3 regions of the Lysobacter sp. CA196 genome follow, and region 2 is predicted to be linked to each of the others. Evidence: predicted binding sites of a transcription regulator. Region 2 holds the regulator's gene; each other region holds the start of a gene.

Region 1 (5,057 bases), on a different contig from region 2:
GACGAGTTCACCGCGCTGCCGCTGGCGACGGTGCAGGCGCTGTTCGCCGCCCGCCGGCTCGACCGCGGCCTGCGCTTCGGCCCCGATCCGGGCGACGCCTTGTTCGGCGCACGCTCGCCGCGTTCGCCGGTGGTCTACCGGCATCCGCAGCGGCCGCCGCGTTCGGGCGGAGTGTCCTTCACCTCGCGCTGGACCATCAGCGCCACCGCCAGCCGGGTGCTGCACGAACTGCACACGCGCAGCATCCACAACGCCAACGCCGGCGGCGGCGTCAACGGCTTCGGCCTGGCCGCGGATTTTCGCCGCGATCTCGAGCGTTTGCGACGCAACGAAGTCACCACGATCCATCTGACCGACGAGATGATCGCGCCCAGAGTCGTGCTGATGCTGGACCCGGACACCGATCTGGACGTCGCGCCCGAGTTGGTCGAAGCGGTCGAACGCGCGCTGGCGACGCCCGGCCGGGCCGGACAATACGAAGCGCTGCACGAACGCGTGTTCGCCGCGTTCGGCTATTTCTTCCCGTGCGAGGCCTTGCTCGGCGGCACCCGCATGCGCACGCTCAGCGCGATCAGCGAAGACCTGCAGGAGCAGGAGCAGTTGCTGTCGGGCTTCGGTTTCGGCGCCGCCGCGAAGGACGCGCCGACCCGCTTCGGCCCGGCCAGCGGCGACATCGGCTTCGCCAGCGCCGACCAGCAGCGCTCCAATCATCGCCACATCCGCCAGTTGCGCGAGCAGAGCATCCGCACCGTCGGCGGGCATCCGGCGCTGGGCCTGTCGGACGAGTTGGCCCTGCAATGGATGGCCGGATTGGACGCGGTGGAGCTATGGAAAACCATCGGCCATCGCCGGCTGGTGCCGATCCTGCGCTTCCTGCCTGCCCGGCAACGCGACCGCTGCGTCAGCGTGATCGATCAGTTCGCCGGTTCCGGCGCCAGCGCGCGCTATACCGTGCTGGACATGGCCGCTTACGTGATGCCGCTCAATCGCGATTTCCTCGGCACGATTCTCTAGTCCGCGGTCGCGCGCGCCGCGGTCCGAATCGACAGAAACCCCGCCTTTCGACGTGGTTTTTCGATGCCTGCGACGGCGAACGGCTGGATCAGAAATCCATACCGCGATCGTGATACGCGGCGCGATCGGCGCCGCAAGACATGTCGCAAAAAAAGAACCCCGCCTTTCGGCGGGGTTCCTCATGTTGCTTCATGGCGAACGGTCAGATCAGAAATCCATGCCGCCCATGCCGCCCATGCCACCGCCGCCCGGCATCGCCGGCTCGTCCTTCTTCGGCAGCTCGGCGACCATCGCTTCGGTCGTGATCATCAGACCGGCGATCGACGCGGCGTTCTGCAGCGCGGTGCGGGTGACCTTGGTCGGGTCCAGGATGCCGAACTCGAGCATGTCGCCGTATTCGCCGTTGGCGGCGTTGTAACCGAACGCGCCTTTGCCTTCCTGGACCTTGTTCAGGATGACCGACGGCTCTTCGCCGGCGTTGGTGACGATTTCGCGCAGCGGGGCTTCCATCGCGCGCAGGGCGATCTGGATGCCGTGGTTCTGGTCTTCGTTGATGCCCTTGAGGCCCGAGATCGCGGCCTTGGCGCGCAGCAGCGCGACGCCGCCGCCCGGGACGATGCCTTCTTCCACGGCAGCGCGGGTGGCGTGCAGCGCGTCTTCGACGCGAGCCTTCTTTTCCTTCATCTCGATCTCGGTCGATGCGCCGACCTTGATCACCGCCACGCCGCCGGCCAGCTTGGCCACGCGCTCCTGCAGCTTCTCGCGGTCGTAGTCCGAAGAGGTCTCTTCGATCTGCGCCTTGATCTGCTTGATGCGGGCCTGGATCGAATCGCCGTCGCCGGCGCCGTCGATGATGGTGGTGTTCTCCTTGGAGACCTGCACCTTCTTCGCGCGGCCCAGATCCTTGATCGTGGCCTTCTCGAGCTGCAGGCCGACTTCCTCGGAGATCACTGTGCCGCCGGTCAGCACGGCCATGTCTTCCAGCATCGCCTTGCGACGGTCGCCGAAGCCCGGGGCCTTGACGGCGCAGACCTTGACGATGCCGCGGATGGTGTTGACGACCAGGGTCGCCAGCGCTTCGCCTTCGACTTCCTCGGCGACGATCAGCAGCGGCTTACCGGCCTTGGCGACGCCTTCCAGCACCGGCAGCAGGTCGCGGACGTTGGAGATCTTCTTGTCGTACAGCAGCACGAACGGGTCGTCGAGCTCGGCCGACATCGACTGCTGGTTGTTGATGAAGTACGGCGACAGGTAGCCGCGGTCGAACTGCATGCCCTCGACGACGTCGAGTTCGTTTTCCAGGCCCGAACCGTCTTCGACGGTGATCACGCCTTCCTTGCCGACCTTGTCCATCGCCTGGGCGATCAGGTCGCCGATGTCGGCGTCGGAGTTGGCGGAGATCGCGCCGACCTGGGCGATTTCCTTGCTGGTCGAGGACGGCTTGGAGAGCTTCTTGAGCTCGGCCACGGCCTCGATCACGGCCTTGTCGATGCCGCGCTTGAGGTCCATCGGGTTCATGCCGGCCGCAACGGCCTTCATGCCTTCGCGGATCAGCGCCTGGGCCAGCACGGTCGCGGTGGTGGTGCCGTCGCCGGCGTTGTCGGAGGTCTTGGAAGCGACTTCCTTGACCATCTGCGCGCCCATGTTCTCGAACTTGTCGGCCAGTTCGATCTCCTTGGCGACGGACACGCCGTCCTTGGTGATCGTCGGCGCGCCGAAGCTCTTCTCGAGCACGACGTTGCGGCCCTTCGGACCGAGGGTGGCCTTCACGGCATTGGCGAGAATATTGACGCCGCGCACCATCTTGGCGCGCGCGTCCTCACCGAAACGAATTTCTTTGGCGGACATGGGTAACTCCGGGATTTGGGATTAGGGATTCGGGATTAGCAAGAGCGAAAGCGGGAGGTCGGGGCGGGGCCGGAGATCGCAGCGCAAGCGCTTGCGAATCGCGCACCCCCAATCCCGAGCCGCGGCTCTTAGCCGACGATCGCGAGGACGTCGTCTTCCTTGAGGATCTTGTATTCGACGCCGTCCTGCTTGTAGGAGCTGCCCGAGTACTGGCCGTAGATGACCTTGTCGCCGACCTTGAGCTTCGGCGCGCGGACGCTGCCGTTGTCCAGGGCCTTGCCTTCGCCGATGGCGACGACTTCACCCTTGGTCGACTTTTCCTTGGCGGCGTCGGGAATGATGATTCCGCCGGCCGAGATTTCGTCGGCTTCGATCGGCTTGACCACAACGCGGTCGTAAAGCGGCTTGAGATTCATGGCAACCCTCTGTAAGTGCTTGAATGGGTGGAGAAAGGACGGGAATTTTAGCAGTCGCCCCCGGAGAGTGCCAACGCCGGGGACAAAAGCGCCCGGACGAACCGGGACTGCACGCTAAATGAGGCGGTCCCGGGAGCCTTTCAAGGGGTGGGCGATGAAATCCTGGCGCCGGTCGATGACAGCCCGGGGACGGGGCCCCGCTCGCGGCGCCGCTCCCGGCCCGGCCGGTCAGGTCCCCAGCCGCTTCAGGTAGGCGGTCGGGGTGGCGCCGAGGCTGCGTCGGAACATGGCGATGAAGGCGCTGACGCTGTCGTAGCCGAGGTCCAGGGCGATGGCGGTGACCGCATCGCCGGCGGCCAGGCGCTCCAGGGCCCGCATCAAGCGCGCCCGCTGCCGCCACTGCAGCAGGCTATGACCGGTCTGCGCGGCGAAACGCCGGCTAAGACTGCGCTCGGACAGATGCGCGAACGCGGCCCACTCGGCCAGGCCGCGCGGGTCGGCCGGGTCCTCGATCAGAGCCTGGGCGACACGCAGTACGTGTGGATCGGTCGGCATCGGCAGGCCGATCGGCCGCTGTGCCGGGTCGGCGGGCCCGTCCAGTGCGGGCCTGTCCAGTGCAGCTCCGCCCGGAGCCGGCCCGCCCAGTGCGATCTCGTCGAGCAATACCTGGACGAGCCGGGCCTGTGCCAGGCCCAGGGGCGCATCGCCCGGCCATTGCGCGACGCGCGCGACCGCCTCGCGCAACAGACCGGACACCCGCAGGGCGCAGGCCTGGGCCGGCAGCGCCGCGCAAGCGGGCTCGGCGACGTAGACGCTCCAGCCGGAGAAAGCGGCACCGTGCGATCGCAAGGAATGCTCGGCCTGCGGCGGCACCCACACCGCGTCGGTGGCCGGCACCAGCCAGCGCCCCTGCGCGGTGCCGACGGTCAGCAGGCCGCGATGCGCACCGAACAGCTGCCCGCGCGCATGCCGGTGCGCGGCGGTGTCGCGCACGCCGGCGCTCGTCATCGTCACGGCGATCGCCACCGGTCCGTCGGCGGAATCGGCGCGGAACGCGGCGAGCAAAGGGTCGGACATTGGCCGGAACACGCTATCGAATGGCCGGAGCAACGTAGCAGAGCCTCGCCGCCGAACCCAGCATGGGCGCCTCACCCCGAACGGAGCCGCGCCATGCGAGCCGAAGAACTGTTGCCCGACCATCTCGACCACACCCGCATCGACGGCGTCCTCGTCCGCAAGGGGTCGGTCGGCGCGTTTCTCGCCAATGCGCGGGTCTGGTCGGATGCCGGCGCCGAAGCCGATGCGCGTGCGCAGGCCGAACGGCATATCGCCGAGGCGCTGCCGGCCTTGCGCGCCCTGGGCCTGTTCGAGGTGTTGGAGATTCGCGATCCGCGGCTGCGCGCGCTGATGGCGGAGCGTGGGTGAGTATTGCGGTCGCGTAGGGACGGAGGTTTCGTCGCGTTCGTGGTTCGCGGTCGCGGCTCGCGCCGCTCCTACTCAAGAGCGCCGACGAGCTATCCCGCGGTTGCTGTTGCGGTTGCGGTTGCTGTTGCTGTTGCTGTTGCTTTGCGCAGCTTCGCACTCGCGAAGGCTAAAGAAGACCCGAAGGGCGGCCCGCAGGGATGCGGGCCGTTTTTCATCGGGACAGGGATGTCCCGTATGAAAAATCCCTGCGGATGCACCGCTCGTGCGGGCTGGTGATTCAAAAAGAAGCATTTTTCTTTGGTTAGGCGGTCTCTAAGCTTAAGTGCATCACCCACCGAAGGGTTCTGCACATGG
Region 2 (5,057 bases):
TCGTCGAGGGTCGCGACCCAGGCATCGCCGTTGTCGTGCGCGACGATGTTGTAGGGCACCAGGCCGATGTCCTTCTGCACTTCGGCATCGCTGAACTTGCGACCGATGAGGCGCTTGACCGCATAGAAGGTGTTCTTGGGATTGGTGACCGCCTGGCGCTTGGCCGACGCGCCGACCAGAACTTCGCCGTCCTTGGTGAACGCGACGATCGACGGCGTGGTGCGGTCGCCCTCGGAATTTTCGATGACCTTGGCCTTGCCGCCTTCCATCACTGCGACGCAGGAATTGGTGGTGCCCAGGTCGATGCCGATGATCTTGCCCATACGTAGTGCTCCCTCTCGAATGCTTGAAATAGTTGGGGCGGTCCGCGCTATGCGCCGTGCCGCCGATGTCCGTTATCTGGGGCTAGGTGCCGGGCAGTTCAAGCGCCCGTGCCCCGCCCTCGTGACGTCCGTCCCGGCCCTTCCCGGAACGTCCGTTCGCGGCTCGCGCCGCACCCCGCTTCGGTTTCGCGACCGCGGCAAGCCGCGGCCGGGACCGTCCCGGGTTCGTTCAGGCGTCCTGGGCGACCACCACCAGCGCCGGACGCAGCAGGCGCTCGTTGAGCAGCCAGCCCTTCTGGTAGACCTGGACCACGTGGTTCGGTGCCACGCCCGGCGCCGGCACCATGCTCATGGCCTGGTGATGCTCGGGGTTGAACGGCTGGCCGGCCGGGTCGACCGCGACCAGACCGTTGTCGCCAGCGACCTTGAGCAGCTGGCGCAAGGTCAGTTCCATGCCCTGGCGCAGCGCGCTGGCGTCGTCGCCGGCCACGGCCAGGCCAGCCTCGAGGCTGTCGATCACCGGCAGCAGGTCGCCGAGCAGACGCTCGTTGGCGAACTTGCGCGCCATCTCGACGTCGCGCGACACCCGCTTGCGCTGGTTGTCGAGTTCGGCGCGTTCGCGCAGCGTGTCCTCGCGCAGCTTGCTGAGCTCGGCGCGCAGCGCCTCGACTTCGGACACCTCGGAGCCCGGGACATCGTCCTGGGCCGCCGGATTGAGTTCGGAATAGGGATCGTGTTGGTTCATGCTGGGTCCTGGCGGTTTTTCCGCGACAGGCCAGCAATGGGGCCGGCGCGGCGGCATTCAAGTGCCGGGATCTGCGCCGATCGGCCGCCATCGGCGGCGAGCCGCGGGTTTCGTGGAGCGGTTCGGGACAATCGCCGGGACCCGCCCCGGGGTAGGAGCGGCGCAAGCCGCGACCAACCGAAGCGATAAACCCCGGCCGAACCCCGAAGCCGAGAACCCTCAAGCCCAACCTCAACCGAGGCATCGCAGTCGCGGCTTGCGCCGCTCCTACCCTGGACTTCCGGGACGGGTCACTGCCACCCGGCCTCAGTCCCCTTCGGTGACCGCGATACCCCCCGGCCCGGCCCGGCCCGAAGCCGAGAACCCTCAAGCCCAACCTCAACCGAGGCATCGCAGTCGCGGCTTGCGCCGCTCCTACCCAGGGCTTCCGGGACCGGTCACTGCCCCTCGGCTTCAGTCCCTTTCGGTTCCCCGAACGCATCCCCCAGCGCATCCGCGGCCGCCTGCACCACCGGGATGACCCGGTCGTAGGCCATGCGGGTCGGGCCGATCACCCCCAACACGCCGAGCACGCGGCCGCCGGCGGTGTACGGCGCGGTCACCAACGACACGCCCTCCAGGGGCGCCAGGCCGGTCTCCTCGCCGATGAAGATGCGCACCCCGGGGGCGCGCACGGTGCGTTCGAGCAGTTGCAGGATCTCGCGCTTGCGGGCGAAGGCCTCGAACAGCTCGCGCAGGCGGTCCAGGTCGGCCAGCTCCTGCACCCCCATCAGCCGGGTCTGCCCGGCCAGGACCATGTCGTCGTTGTCCGGCATCAGCACCTGCTCGGCCAGCTCGACCGACTGCGCGAGCAGGGACTGCATCTCCGACTGGGCGTTGCGCAGTTCCACCAGCAGGGTCGCGCGGATCTCGGCCACCGGGCGGCCGGCGAAGTGTGCGTTGAGGTAGTTGGCGACCCGTTCGAGCTCGCCGGCGTCGTAGGGCCGGCGGGTCTGGATGATGCGGTTCTGCACGTCCTGATCGGCGAACACCAGGATCGCCAGCACGCGCTGGGCGTCGAGCGGCACGAAGTCGATGCGCCGGAACGCGAACTGCTCGCGCTTGGGCACACTGACCACGCCGACGAAGTGGGTCATCGCCGACAACAGCTCGGACGCGCTGCCGAGCAGGGCCTGGGTGCCCGAGCCCGACGGCAGCTCGCTGCGCAGGCGCGCGACCTCGCCTTCCGGCAACGGCCGCACCTGCAGCAGCGAGTCGACGAACAAGCGATAGCCCTGCACGGTCGGGATGCGCCCGGCCGAGGCGTGCGGCGCACTGAGCAGACCGACGTCTTCCAGGTCGGCGAGGATGTTGCGGATCGTCGCCGCGCTGACGTCGAGGCCGGCGTGCTTGGCCAGGGTCTGCGATCCGACCGGTTCGCCGCTGTGGATGTAACGGCCGATCAGCGTGCGCAGTAGTTGCCGCGCGCGCGGGTCGAGGCTCGGGTCGGGCGGTCGGCGATTCATGCTGTGGATATAGGCGCGCACGCCGGCCGGCGCAAGCGCCTTGCCCGGATTCGCCGATGACGGTCCGTATCCGCCGCCCTGCGATGCGCGCTGCGTCGGCATCGGTAAGCATCCTCGTGCACACTGCCGGCAGCGCGCGCGTCTGGCCGTCTCAGCCTGTGATCCGCATCCGCCCTACCCTCCGGCCCGCTTGCCGCCCATTCCCAGTCCCTCGCCGCCAAGGCACAATCGCCGCCGCATGCTCGCTCACCTCTCGCTCAAGCAATTCGCCGTCGTCAGCGCCGCCGAACTCAGCTTCGGTCCCGGCCTCACCGTGATCTCCGGCGAAACCGGTGCCGGCAAGTCGCTGCTGGTCGACGCTCTCGGTCTGCTGTCCGGCCTGCGCGCCGACAGCGGCGTGGTCCGCCATGGCGCCGACCGCGCCGAACTGGTCGCCGACTTCACCCTCGACGATGCCCCGTTGGCCGCCGCCTGGTTGCGCGACAACGAACTCGACGAAACCGGCGACGGCGAGGCCCCGATCTGCCAGATCCGCCGGGTGATCCGCGCCGACGGTGGCTCGCGGGCCTGGGTCAATGGGCGGCCGGTGACTTTGAACCAGCTGGCGGATTTGACCTCTCGCTTGGTCGAGATCCACGGCCAGCACGAACACCAGGCACTGATGTCGCGCGCCAGCCAGCTCGGCCTGCTCGACGCCTACGGCCGCCACGACGCGCCGCTGGCCACGGTCGAGGCCGCCGCGCAGCAGTGGAGCGCGCTGCTGCGCGAACGCGACACCTTGTCGGCGCAGGGCGACGTCTCCGACCGCATCGCCTGGCTCGAACATCAGCACACCGAGCTGGAACGCGAAGTGCTCGAAGCCGAGGCCCTGGCCAAGCTGCTCAGCGACCATCGCCGCCACGCCCATGCCGCCGGCCTGATCGCCGCCTGCGAATCGGCCTTCGCCCGCCTCGGCGGCGACGAAGGCCCGTCGCTGACCCGGCTGGTGCAACAGGTGCGCGGCGAGCTGCAGCGCGTCGCCGAACACGAGCCGCGCCTGAACGATGTCGACGCCATGCTCGACAACGCCGCGATCCAGATCGACGAAGCCCTGACCCTGCTCGACCGGGTCCGCGACGACCTCGACCTCGACCCGTCGGCTTTCGAGCAGATCGAAAACAAGATCGGCCGCCTGCACGAGCTGGCGCGCAAGCACCGGGTCGCACCGGAACAACTGCCGGCCACCCGCGACGGCATGGCTGGCGAACTCGACCAACTGCGCAGCGCCGGCGACCGCCTGCAGGTGCTCGACGGCGAAATCCAAAGCGCGCGCGCGCAGTGGCGCCGCGCCGCCGACACCCTCGGCGAGGCGCGCCGCAAGGCCGCCAAGAGCCTGTCCGACACCACCAGCGTGCTGATCGGCGAACTCGGCATGGGCGGCGGGCGCTTCGACGTCGCCCTGGAACCGCTCGACGAGGACCGCCCCGACCCGCAAGGCGGCGAGCGCGTCGAATTCCTGGTCGCAGCCAATCCCGGCCAGCCGGCCCGGCCGCTGCGCAAGGTCGCCTCGGGCGGCGAACTCTCGCGCATCTCGCTGGCGATCGAAGTCGCGGCCTTCGGCCTGGACGCGGTCGCGACCATGGTCTTCGACGAGGTCGATTCCGGCATCGGCGGCGCCGTGGCCGAGATCGTCGGGCAGAAGCTGCGCGCGCTCGGCGCCAGCCGCCAGGTGCTGTGCGTGACCCATCTGGCCCAGGTCGCGGCCCAGGGCCATGCCCACTACCGGGTCAGCAAGGCCGCCAGCGAAGGCGTCACCCAGAGCGCAGTGCAGGTGCTCGGCGCCAAGCAGCGCGAGGAAGAACTCGCGCGCATGCTCGGCGGCATCGAACTCAATAAAGAAGTGCGCGCCGCGGCCAAGCGACTGCTGGCCGACGTGGTCTGAGGTCGGGGTGTTCGGGACTCGGGTCTCGGGACTCGGCGCCGACATCAAGCTCAGCCTCGGAGCCGCTTCGGCCTGTATCGATCGAACAAGCTCGTTCGGTTTGTATCAATCGAGCAAGCTCGTTCGGCTTGTATCAATCGAGCAAGCTCGATTGAGCCGCCTCAATCGAGGTCCGGCAGCCCGGTGAAGAACGCCGCCCGGTGCGGGGTGATGCCCTGGCGCTGCTCGTCTTCGAGCGGATGGCCGCTGTCGACCAGGCGGAAGGTCGGCCGGGTGTCGTCGTGCAACTGCACCCGCAGCTCCAGGCCGAGGGTGCTGAACTCGTAGACGCGCGGAATGTGGTTGGCGAGGGTCCCGGCGAACTCGGGCACGCGGTCGTTGCCGGGCTCGTCCCACATCATCCGCGCCAGGCGCCAATCGTGTTCGACCAACTCGACCCAGGCGCCGATGCAGTAGTCGTCGCCGCCTTCGACCGGCAACGGGATCACCCCGCGCACGAACAACTGGCCGCTGCCGATCGCGCAGAAGTTCGCGTCGCAAAAGGTGTCCGGCGCGCAGCGCGC
Region 3 (5,057 bases), on a different contig from region 2:
GCCACGGCTACGCCACGGTGGTAATGGGCGCGAGTTTCCGCAACACCGGGCAAGTGCTCGCACTCGCCGGTTGCGACCGCCTGACGATTTCGCCTGAATTGCTCGGCGAACTCGAAGCCGGCCAGGACACGGTCGCGCGCGCGCTCAACGACGACGGCCAGCGCGGCGCGCCGGATGCGAAGCTCGACGAGGCCGCCTTCCGCTGGCAGCACAACGAGGACGCGATGGCGACCGACAAGCTCGCCGACGGCATCCGCCGTTTCGCCGCCGACCAGCGCAAGCTCGAAGACCTGCTTACCCGTCATCTCAGCTGATCGAGGTTCCATCGTCATGAGCGACTCCCGCAAGCACGTCGTCATCGTCGGCGGCGGGTTCGGCGGTCTGTGGGCGACGCGCGCCCTGGCTTCGGCCGAGGTGCGCATCACCCTGATCGACCGTCGCAACCATCATCTATTCCAGCCCCTGCTGTATCAGGTCGCGACCGCCGGCCTGTCGGCGCCCGACATCGCCGCGCCCTTGCGCCACATCCTGCGCAATCAGAAGAATGTCGAAGTGCGCCTCGGCGAAGTCACCGGCATCGCCGCCGACGCGCGCCAGGTGAGCCTCGCCGACGGCGACGTCATCGACTACGACTACCTGCTGCTCGCCAGCGGCGCGACCCACGCCTACTTCGGCCACGACGAATGGGCCGACGATGCGCCGGGCCTGAAGACCCTCGACGACGCCCTGCACATCCGCCGCCGGGTCCTGCTCGCCTTCGAACGCGCCGAAGCCGCCGAGACCGAGGAAGAACGCTCGGCCTGGCTGCACTTCGCGGTGGTCGGCGGCGGCCCGACCGGGGTCGAACTCGCCGGCACTCTGGCCGAGATTTCGCGCAAGACCCTGCGCCGCGAATTCCGCCGCATCGACCCGGCGCAGGCGCGCGTGCGCTTGATCGAAGCCGGCCCGCGCGTGCTCGCGAACTTTCCCGAGTCGCTGTCGGAAAAAGCCCGCGCGCAGTTGCAGCGGCTCGGGGTCGAAGTCGTCACCGGCACCCCGGTGGCCGAGATCGACGGCCGCGGTTATCGGCTCGGCGCCGAGTTCGTGCCCGCACGCACGGTGCTGTGGGCGGCCGGCGTCGCCGCGTCGCCGCTCGGCGCCCTGCTCGATGCGCCGCGCGACCGTGCCGGCCGGATCCTGGTCGAACCCGACCTCAGCGTGCCCGGGCATCCGGAGATCTTCGTCGCCGGCGACCTGGCCAGCGTCAAACAAGCCAACGGCCAGCCGGTGCCCGGCGTCGCCCCGGGCGCCAAGCAGATGGGCGCCTACGTCGCATCCGCGATACGCGCGCGCCTCGGCCATCGCGCGGTCGAGCCTTTCCGTTACGTCGACTTCGGCAACCTGGCCACCATCGGCCGCCGCGCCGCGGTGGTCGACCTGCGCGGCTTCAAGTTCTCCGGCTTCCTCGCCTGGGTGTTCTGGCTCGCCGCCCACGTGTTCTTCCTGATCGGCTTCCGCAATCGCCTGATCGTGATGCTCAACTGGTCGTGGGCGTATTTCACCTACCAGCGCCACGCCCGCATCATCTTCGGCACCGGCGAGCCTGCCTGCGCCGACCCGCCGCCGCCATGAAGACGGCAACACGACGCGGTGCGTACATCGGGTCGGTTGCACCGGTAACGACGACGAAGGGCGCCTCGCGGCGCCCTTCGTGTTTGCGGCGGACTCGGTAGCTGTCCGCGAGGTGCTTCAGACGCGATCGATCCGGCACATGAAACACCCGGTGCGGGCGTTGTGCGCGTGCACTTCGGTCGCGTCCGCATCGTCTAGCAACTCGGCCAGCGCCGCATCGGCGTCGGCGCCGGCGACCACTCGCGCGCCGCGCATCCAACCGTCGGCGTCGTAGGCGCGCAAGGACAGAGTGCGGGTGCGCAGGAACGCCGGTAGTGCGTCGTCGTACGAGGCCGCGGTGGCGCCTTCGCGCACGTAGATCGGGCCGCTCGAGCGATACGGGCCGTCGCAGGCGTGGTGCTCGAAGGTCAGCAACAGTACCGAGTCGCCGGGCGCGGCGTCGGCCAAGCTGATCCGGCAGGGGTAACCGTTCGGCGAATCGGCGACGATGCGGCGCATACCATGCGCGCGCAAGCTGGCGTCGTCGAGCGCGCCGAGGGTGGCGAAAGGTTCCGGCGACAAGCCGGTGATGCGGTAGCGAGACATGGCGTAATTCCCTGAAGACAGGCAGGCACGTTAGACCCGCGGTAACGGCGGCGATATCCGCTTCTTGCGCGTCGCAGCCGCGAACGCCGCGGCCGGTTGCGGCGCCGCAAACGACGACGGCCCGGTTTCCCGGGCCGTCGTATTCGACTATGGCGAGTCGCCGATCAGGCGGCGAACAAACCGCGCATCTTCTTCAGCGCGTTGGCTTCGATCTGGCGGATGCGCTCGGCGCTGACGCCGTACTCGTCGGCCAGTTCCTGCAAGGTGATCTTGCTGTCGGCATCGAGCCAGCGACGCTTGATGATGTCGCGCGAACGCGCATCCAGGCCGGCGAGGCCTTCGCGCAGCAGACCGAGCTTGTTGCCTTCCTCGTCCTCGCGCTCGTACGACTGCGACGGATCTTCGTCGCTCGCGCGCAGGTACGCGGCCGGCGACGGCGGCGCGTGATCGTCGTCTTCGTCCGAAGGCGCATCGAAACCGATGTCGCGGCCGGACAGGCGCGATTCCATTTCCAGCACTTCGCGCTCGGAGACGTTGAGGTCCTTGGCGACCAGGCGCACTTCCTCGGCGTTCATCCAGCCCAGGCGCGTCTTGCTCTTGCGCAGGTTGAAGAACAGCTTGCGCTGCGCCTTGGTCGTGGCGACCTTGACGATGCGCCAGTTCTTGAGGATGAACTCGTGCATCTCGGCGCGGATCCAGTGGACCGCGAACGAAACCAGGCGCACGCCCTGATCGGGGTCGAAACGCTTGACCGCCTTCATCAGGCCGATGTTGCCTTCCTGGATCAGGTCGCCGATCTGCAGACCGTAGCCGTTGTAGCCGCGGGCCACGTGGACGACGAAGCGCAGGTGCGAGTGAACGAGTTCACGGGCCGCGTCGAGGTCTTCCTCTTCACGGAAGCGGCGCGCCAGCGCCTGCTCGTTTTCCACGCTGAGCACCGGGATCTGGTGCACGGCGCCGATATACGCGTCCAGCGAACCGAGCGCGCTGGGCACAGGCAGGTTGTTGGCGACTAGAGCAGTGGATTGGGCGATAGAGGTCATGGGGGTCATCTTAGCAGTCGCGATATATGACTGCTAAAGGTGGGGAAAGTTCCACAGTGTTGCGGTACTGGAACGGGCATCCCGGCCTTGACCGGCCGGGCTGGCGGAGCGCCGGCCCGGTGACGGGGCGGCGTGGGCATCAACATACCCTTTGCAATTAATAACTTATTAAAGCGAAGCGCCCGTCAGCCCCATTCAGCCTGGAGCCGGGGCGCCCGAATGGCCGCTCGCGGCGCCGTCCGCCGCCTGAACCGGCGCGGCCAAACGCCACTATCGGCCAGATCCAGGCGCACATTCCATCAGGACCGGGATCCCAGATCACGACATCGGCGCGGGCCGGGGCGGGTCAGGCACGGGACCGAAGCCATTCTGGCCAGCGGCTGGGACGCGAGTTCGTGCCAATCGCAACCATCCGACCGGCCAGCGGATGCCTGTATTCAAGGACGGCGCTGGAGAGCCATCTTCGAATGGGATCACCGAGCCTAGGGCAGCGGTCGGCGCCTGGAGCGCGATTCGGACGGGCAGACGCAACCATGCCCGGCGCTTGAGCGGCAATGGGGAGCCGAAGCCAACGCCACGGCCAGGGCCAGGGCAAGACGATTGGCAGTCCTGCCCTCGCGCCACGCAGGTCGATATGGGCTTGCCGAGCGCCGGGAACCGCACTCTAACCCTGCCCCTAGCCCTCAGGTGCGACCGACGCCGGGACTCGCGATCGGCCGACCGGTTCCAACGCGACGGATTTGAGCCATTCCATCTTCGCGCCGCGCATGCCGGTGCGGGCGATCAATCGTTCGCGTTCGACCGCGCCGCCGACCTCTGCGAGGACATCGAGCGGCAACAGGCTGTGCAACTCCATCTGCGCGACCGCATCCCCCAGCGCGTGGGCCCGTGCGTGCAGCGGCGTCGCCAGGGCGACGGTACGTTCGCGATCGCCATGGCTCCAGGAATCGGCCACCTTGAGCATGTCCAGGCGATGGCTGAGCAGCCATTCGTTCGTGGGCAACATGCCGCGCGCCGCGGCGATGTGCGCGCGGCTGGAAACCCAGTCGCCACGTGCGGCGGCATTCTCGGCCAGGCCGGTTTCGGCGCCGGCGATCAGGGCGGCATAGCCGCTGCGCTGCAGCTTCGGCAGCAATTGCCGATACACGCGGTCCGATTCGTCGATGTCGCCGAGCCGGGTCAGTAGTTCGGTGGCCGTCAAGGTCAGGGCCCAGCGGTCGGAATCGTCTTCGGACTTCGCCAAGGCGGCGCGTGCGGCCGCCAATTGGGTATGGGCGGCGTCGCGGTCGCCCGCCAAGCGCGCGGTGCGGGCCTGCATCAGCAATGTGATATTCGCCCAATTGCTGTGTTTGCTCGTCTTGCACCGTTGCATATCGGTACGGGTGCCTTGAAGGTCGCCCATGGGAAGTCGGACCCACATGCGGGTGCACGCGAGCGTGATCTGCGCTTCGGTGATCCCGCTCTCATCGGGCCGTTGCCCGATCAAACGACGTTCGCTGCTATCCAGCACCGCCAAGGCCTGCGCATAGCGGCCGCGGACCATCGCCAGATCGGCCTCCAGCCGGGCCAGCAACAGAGCGGCATGGCCCTGCAAGCCTGCGCCGCGCAAACGTTCCACGCGGGCGTCGGCCCTGTCGTAACGGGCGAGCATCAGGTCCTGGTTGGTCACCACCATCTGCAGATGATTACGCCAGATCGCCGGAGCGGAGACTTCCGCGACGGCCAATGCCTGCACCAGGTACGCGCGGTACTGGTCTATGTCGCCACCGTCGCGATGCTGTTTGGCGATACGCATCAGTATTTCCAGTTCCAGCTTGC

The links. Region 2 encodes HrcA, which represses chaperone genes, less so after heat shock. Its sites were predicted from a motif close to TTNGCACTCNNNNNNNNNGAGTGCNAA; they were not measured.
Region 1: a site for HrcA is predicted at 3,326-3,352, ahead of ACTOWK_RS16560 (co-chaperone GroES). Genes of this name have one in related genera too.
Region 3: a site for HrcA is predicted at 3,250-3,276, ahead of rpoH (RNA polymerase sigma factor RpoH). Genes of this name have one in related genera too.

What each region holds. Positions count from the first base shown of each region.
Region 1 covers NZ_JBQJIN010000020.1:60-5,116, reverse strand. The annotation lists gene ACTOWK_RS16570 (hypothetical protein) at 1-1,014, shown strand, start outside; gene groL (chaperonin GroEL) at 1,222-2,862, opposite strand; gene ACTOWK_RS16560 (co-chaperone GroES) at 2,991-3,278, opposite strand; gene ACTOWK_RS16555 (AraC family transcriptional regulator) at 3,507-4,355, opposite strand; gene ACTOWK_RS16550 (hypothetical protein) at 4,449-4,703, shown strand; partial or broken gene ACTOWK_RS16545 (hypothetical protein) at 4,793-5,057, opposite strand, start outside.
Region 2 covers NZ_JBQJIN010000006.1:165,846-170,902, reverse strand. The annotation lists gene dnaK (molecular chaperone DnaK) at 1-323, opposite strand, end outside; gene grpE (nucleotide exchange factor GrpE) at 553-1,068, opposite strand; gene hrcA (heat-inducible transcriptional repressor HrcA) at 1,506-2,573, opposite strand; gene recN (DNA repair protein RecN) at 2,812-4,494, shown strand; gene ACTOWK_RS08275 (DUF2199 domain-containing protein) at 4,656-5,057, opposite strand, start outside.
Region 3 covers NZ_JBQJIN010000005.1:112,159-117,215, reverse strand. The annotation lists gene tal (transaldolase) at 1-314, shown strand, start outside; gene ACTOWK_RS06910 (NAD(P)/FAD-dependent oxidoreductase) at 331-1,611, shown strand; gene ACTOWK_RS06905 (DUF1203 domain-containing protein) at 1,729-2,196, opposite strand; gene rpoH (RNA polymerase sigma factor RpoH) at 2,361-3,239, opposite strand; gene ACTOWK_RS06895 (winged helix-turn-helix domain-containing protein) at 3,916-5,057, opposite strand, start outside.